One region of the Stenotrophomonas sp. YJH_SMC_131 genome, then DNA from elsewhere that is predicted to be linked to it. Evidence: riboswitches for the same ligand, from Rfam matches in the RefSeq annotation. Region 1 holds a riboswitch; the other holds the start of a gene.
The links. Region 1 has a riboswitch for glycine ahead of AC5P56_RS01915 (trimeric intracellular cation channel family protein). Riboswitches for the same ligand answer to the same signal wherever they lie in the genome.
Positions count from the first base shown of each region.

Region 2: linked by a shared signal. The riboswitch ahead of gcvP (aminomethyl-transferring glycine dehydrogenase) and the one ahead of AC5P56_RS01915 (trimeric intracellular cation channel family protein) in region 1 are both predicted to bind glycine.

Region 1 is NZ_JCAFRJ010000001.1:424,616-427,817, reverse strand. It holds gene AC5P56_RS01920 (3-deoxy-7-phosphoheptulonate synthase) at 25-1,098, shown strand; gene AC5P56_RS01915 (trimeric intracellular cation channel family protein) at 1,361-1,978, opposite strand; glycine riboswitch at 2,061-2,166, opposite strand; glycine riboswitch at 2,180-2,269, opposite strand; gene AC5P56_RS01910 (GIY-YIG nuclease family protein) at 2,310-2,585, shown strand; gene AC5P56_RS01905 (nuclear transport factor 2 family protein) at 2,730-3,161, shown strand; gene AC5P56_RS01900 (hypothetical protein) at 3,165-3,202, shown strand, end outside.
Region 2 is NZ_JCAFRJ010000002.1:295,970-299,171, forward strand. It holds gene gcvP (aminomethyl-transferring glycine dehydrogenase) at 1-1,429, opposite strand, end outside; glycine riboswitch at 1,492-1,594, opposite strand; gene AC5P56_RS05165 (multidrug effflux MFS transporter) at 1,894-3,120, shown strand.

The sequences.
Region 1 (3,202 bases):
CCAACGTTCCGGAGATCTCCTGCAATGCCCCCGCACACCGACGACCTGCGCATCCGCACCATCGAACCGCTGACACCGCCTGCCCAGCTGCTGGCGATGCTGCCCTGTGACGATGAAGCCTCCGACACCGTCAGCGCCTCGCGCGCGGCCCTGCACCAGATCCTGCACGGCCGTGACGACCGCCTGGCAGTGGTGGTGGGCCCGTGCTCGATCCACGACCCGAAGGCCGCCATCGAATACGCCCAGCGCCTGAAGCCGCTGCGCGACGCGCTGGCCGGCGAACTGGAAATCGTCATGCGTGTGTACTTCGAGAAGCCGCGCACCACGGTGGGCTGGAAGGGCCTGATCAACGACCCGGACCTGGACGGCAGCTTCAGGATCGACAAGGGCCTGCGCATCGCACGCGGCCTGCTGCGCGACATCAACAAGCTCGGCCTGCCGGCCGGTGTCGAATTCCTCGATGTGATCTCGCCGCAGTACATCGCCGACCTGGTGGCGTGGGGCGCGATCGGCGCGCGTACCACCGAAAGCCAGGTGCATCGTGAGCTGGCCTCGGGGCTGTCGTGCCCGGTCGGCTTCAAGAACGGCACCGATGGCAACGTCAAGATCGCCGCTGACGCGGTGGGTGCGGCGTCCAACCCGCATCACTTCCTGTCGGTCACCAAGCAGGGCGGCACCGCCATCGTGTCGACCACCGGCAATCCGGATTGCCATGTGATCCTGCGTGGCGGCAAGCAGCCGAACTACGACGCCGGCAGCGTCGCCGACGCCTGCCAGGTGCTGGCCAAGGCCAAGCTGCCGACGCGCCTGATGATCGACGCCAGCCACGCCAACAGCCTGAAAAACCCCGAGAACCAGCCGAAGGTGATCGAAGACATTGTTGTTCAGCTGGAAGACGGCGAACAGCGCATCGTTGGCGTGATGATCGAGAGCCATCTGGTCGGTGGCCGCCAGGAACTGGTGGAAGGCCAGCCGCTGGTTTACGGGCAGAGCATCACCGATGGCTGCATCGACTGGGACACCACCGTGACGGTGCTGGAGCGTCTGGCTGCGGCCGTGCGCGCCCGTCGCGACGTGAAGGTGTCCGAAGCAGCCTGATCGAAGCCGCCTGAGTGCGGCACGTGTGTGGATGGCGGCCAGCGCCTGCGGGGGTGCGGCCGCGATCAGGGCCGGTCGGAGTTGGAGGCCGGCCCATCTGCACCGGCGATGCGCCTGGCGCTGCGCATGAGCGACAGCGCCAGGTACATCGCCGGGGTGGTGATACCGCTTCCTGTAGCGTCGAGCCATGCCCGACCTGCGCGCGAAGCGCGTTGGTTTCCTGCAAAGAGCAGTCGAGCATGGCTCGACTTTACGAAGAGGCTCAATGCACTTCGTCGTGGTACACGAACTTCGGCATTTCCCAGCGGTAGTGGATCGCCAGCAGGCGCAACGCGAAGCCGCCGCCGAGGCAGCACAGGATCGCGGTGGCATCGGCCACGCCCCAGTGCAGCAGCAACAGATAGGCCGCGCCGGTCAGCAGCGCGATGATCGCGTACAGCTCCTTCTGGAAGATGAGTGGCACCTCGTTGCAGAGGATGTCGCGCAGCACCCCGCCGAACGCGCCGGTCAGCATGCCGGCGATCAGCACGATCGGCATTGCATGGCCGGCTTCGCGCGCGATCGAGCAGCCGATCAGGGTGAAGGCGATCAGGCCCAGCCCGTCGAGCACCAGGAAGGTGCGGCGGAAGTGGTGCATCCAGCGCGCCACCCAGGTGGCGATCAGCGCCGCGCACACGGTGAAGCCCAGGTACTCGGGGTGCTTCACCCAGCCCAGCGGGTAGTGGCCGAGCAGGATGTCGCGCAGTGAACCACCCCCGAGGGCGGTGACGCAGGCGATCATGACCACGCCGAACAGGTCCATGCGGCGGCGGCCGGCGGACAGTGCGCCGGTCATGGCTTCGGCGGAAATGGCGATCAGGTAGATGATGGACAGCAGCATGGGACAGGCTCCGGGCGCGGTGGGGCCGGCCATGCGCGACCACCGCCACTGCCTGCGCAATGACGGGATGACGATGACCGGTGCCGCTCCCGCTGTCCTTTTGCCTGAGAGTTCAGCGGCATGGGCCGCGTGCCCCTTCGGCGGATCGCCCCGGGCATGCCCGGTGACCTCTCTCCAGCTCGGCGAGTCGAATGCATGGTTGGTGGGATTCCAGCCCACCGGCCTGAGCGATCATGGGAGCCTGCGCCTTCGGCGGGCGCCAGCGCGGCGCCTCTCTCCTGCATTCGGGTGCCAGTATATCCGCTGCAGTGCAGCACGGCATAATCCAGGCATGGCCTCGTCCGTCCGCCCGTGGTTCCTGTACCTGCTCGAATGCCGCGATGGCAGCTATTACGCCGGCATCAGCACCGATGTGGAGGCGCGTTTCGCCGCCCACCAGGCCGGCAAGGGCGCGCGCTACACCCGGGCCCGGCCGCCGCTGCGCGTGCTGGCCGTGCGCGAATACCCGGACCGGGCCGCCGCCTCGCGGGCCGAGTGGCAACTCAAGCAGCAGCCCCGCGAACGCAAGCTGGCCTGGCTGCAGGCAACGGATCCTGCGCTTCTGTAGAGCCGAGCCCACGCTCGGCTGTTGTTCCGTCTGCCCGATGCGGGAGCCGAGCACGGGCTCGGCTCTACAGTAGATCCACGCCCTGCGTGGATGGGCTACCCGGTCCATGCGATGATCGCCCCGCGCCCAGAGCTGGAGACCCGGATGTCCACGATCGCCCTGCTATTCGCTCTCTCCGCAGCAACGAGCCCTGCCGCCGACCCCGCCACGATCGCGGCCATCGAAGCCACCTGCCACGACCACGTCGATGGCCAGCTGGAGGCCGATCCGCAGCGCGTCGCCCGTTCGCTGCACCCGGACCTGGCCAAGCGCGCGGTCCTCGGCGATACACCCGACGAGCGCCTGGGCCTGCGCCGGATGTCGAAGGAAGAGCTGGTCTCGTTGACGAAACAGGGCGCGCTGAAGACCCCGAAGGATCAATGGGATCGCCGCTGCACGGTGCTGGACGTGACCGGCAACGCGGCCTCGGTGCGGCTGGAAACCCCGTGGTTCGTCGACTACTTCCACATGGGGCGTTTCGACCAGCGCTGGGTCATCGTCAACGCACTGTGGTACCCGAAACCGAAGGCGCACTGAGCGATGCGTGCCGCCGGCAACGCATGGATCTCCGTCGTCGT
Region 2 (3,202 bases), on a different contig from region 1:
GGTGGGTGTTGAACACCGGATGGGTCAGGAATGCGGACTGGCGCAGCAGGCCGGCCGGCAGCGCATCGGCGGTGCTGGCATCCAGCGCGTCGACGTCGGCCTGCGCACCGAACACGGCGGCCAGTGCGACCACGTCGGCGCGGGTGGCGGTCTCGTCCAGGCTGATGCCGACCGAGTCGCTGTCGATCGCACGCAGGTTGTAACCGGCGGCGCGGGCCTTGGCGTGAATCTCATCGGCGTGCACGCCGGTGACATGCAGGGTGTCGAAGAAGTCGCCACCGACCTGCACGCCGGCCTCGCGCAGCGCGGCGGCCAGGATCGAGGCCAGGCGGTGGGTGCGCCGGGCGATGCGGGTCAGGCCTTCCGGGCCGTGGTACACGGCATACATCGAGGCCATCACCGCCAGCAGCACCTGTGCGGTACAGATGTTGGAGGTGGCCTTCTCGCGGCGGATGTGCTGCTCGCGGGTCTGCAGGGTCAGGCGGTAGGCCGGGTTGCCCTGGGCATCGACCGAGACGCCGATCAGGCGGCCCGGCATCGAGCGCTTGTAGGCGTCGCGGCAGGCCATGAATGCGGCGTGCGGGCCGCCGAAGCCGAACGGCACGCCGAAACGCTGGCTGTTGCCGACCACGATGTCCGCACCCCATTCGCCCGGGGCGGCCAGCAGGGTCAGCGCCAGCAGGTCGGTGGCCACGGCCACCAGGCCGCCGCGCGCGTGCACGGCCTCGACCAGCGCCTTGTAGTCGCCGATCTGGCCGAAGGTGTCCGGGTACTGCAGCAGCAGGCCGAAGGCTTCTGCTTCCAGTGCCTCCGCCGGGGTGCCGACGCGCAGCACGATGCCCATGGGCTCGGCGCGGGTACGCAGCAGTTCCAGGGTCTGCGGGTGCACGGCGTCGTGCACGAAGAAGGTGTCCGACTTCGACTTGGCCGAACGCTTGGCCAGGGTCATCGCTTCAGCTGCGGCGGTGGCTTCGTCCAGCAGCGAGGCGTTGGCGATTTCCATGCCGGTGAGGTCGGCGCACAGGGTCTGGAAGTTGATCAGCGCTTCCATGCGGCCCTGCGAGATCTCGGCCTGGTACGGGGTGTAGGCGGTGTACCAGGCCGGGTTTTCCAGGATGTTGCGCAGGATCACGTTCGGCGTGTGGGTACCGTAGTAGCCCTGGCCGATGAAGCTGCGCAGCACGGTGTTCTTGTCGGCGATCGCACGGATCTTCGCCAGTGCCTGCACTTCGGTCATCGATTCCGGCAGTGCCAGCGGCGCCGGCGACTTGATCTTGGCCGGTACGATGGCATCGGTCATCGCATCCAGCGACGCGTGGCCGACGACGTCGAGCATCTGCGCGATCTCGGCATCGTTGGGGCCGATGTGGCGCTCGACGAACGCATTGTGGTGCTCGAGCTCACGCAGGGAAGGGGTGTTCTGGGACATGGCGAAGGATCCGTCAGGAAAGGGCACACGCACGGGCACAAGCCGCCGGTCGGCGGTCTGCGGGGCGCCCCTCTGTCCTTTTGCCTGAGAGTTTGGAAGCGCGGAAAACCGCGGCTTCGTGCCCCTTCGGCGCCGGATCGAACCGGTCTCTCCAGAGTTGTGTTACGGGTGGTATCGGGCCTGAGCGATTACGGGCGTTGCGCCTTCGGCAGCGGTGTTCCGCTTCTCCCACCGTGTTGCCCGCCGATTATAGCCCGTTGCGGGCGCGCCAGCCGCCTGCGGGCCCGGCCGCGGCGCCTGAATGGCCGATGGCCCGCCCGTGCGTTTTGTGCACTGCTGCATGGCATCAGGCGCAATCCCCACCTATGATGGGCGGATACCCGAATTCATCTGGCGCCGTCCCTGCTGCAGGGGACTGGCGCCCGCCGTGCGTGCCGCGCATGGCCCTGCCGGACGCCTTCTCCATGACCGCCGCTGTTGCTCCTTCCACCCGCCGCATGGCCCTGCTGCTCGCCGGCCTGGCCATGTTCGGTCCGTTCTCGATCGACACCATCTTCCCAGCGTTCCCGCAGCTGGCCCAGCGCCTGGCGGTGGACGAGGTGGCGGTGCAGCAGACCATCAGCGTGTACCTGCTGTTCTACGGCCTGATGAGCCTGGCACACGGCCCGCTGTCCGATGCCTGGGGCCGCAAGCGGGTGATCCTCGGCGGCCTGGTGGTGTTCGTCGGCGCCTCGGTCGGCTGTGCGCTGTCCACCGATCTGACCACGCTGCTGGGGTTCCGCGCCCTGCAGGGCCTGTCTGCAGGCGTCGGCATGATCGTCGGCCGCGCGGTGATCCGCGACCTGTACCACGGTCACGACGCGCAGCGGCTGATGAGCCAGGTGTCGATGCTGTTCGGCATCGCCCCGGCGATCGCGCCGATCATCGGTGGCTGGATCCTGCTCAGCGGTGCTGGCTGGCCGCTGATCTTCTGGTTCCTGGTGGTGTTCGCACTGGTTCTGCTGGCGGCCACCGCCCGCTACCTGCCGGAGACCCATCCGCTCGAAGCGCGCGTTCCGTTGTCGCCGCGGGTGCTGATGCGTGATTACGTGCGCATCGGTTTCAATCCGCGCTTCCTGCGCCTGGCGCTGGCCGGCAGCATCGGTTTCGGTGGCATCTTCCTGTACATCTCCTCGGCACCGGTGTTCGTGATGCAACACCTGCACCTGGGCGAGGGCGGTTTCGCCTGGCTGTTCATCCCCACCATCGGCGGCATGACCACCGGCTCGTTCCTGTCCGGGCGCATGGCCGGGCACACCACGCCCACCCGCCAGGTATCCATTGGTTTCGGCCTGTGCGCGCTGTCGGTGCTGCTGAACGTCGGCTACGTGGCGCTGGCGCCGCAGTTCGTGCTGCCGTGGGCGGTGCTGCCGATCTTCCTGGGTGGCATGGGCATGGCGCTGATCTTCCCGATCCTGGCGCTGGCGGTGCTGGACATGTACCCGCACCAGCGCGGCCTGGCCTCGTCGCTGCAGGCCTTCGTGCAGCTGATGATCAGCACCGTGGTGGCCGGCGTGGTGTCGCCGCTGCTCAGCGCCAGCCCGCTGCACCTGGCGTTGGGCCAGGCTGGGTTCTTCGGCGCCGGCTTCGTGTTCTGGTACTGGGAACACCGGCGCGAACGCGCGGCGCAGGCAGCCTGCACGGGTCACTGAGCAGCGCGCAGGGGTAGGGCAGGCTACGACGCCCGCAACGCTTGCGACGGGAAACCGCCGGACTAGGCTGGACACTCCAGCC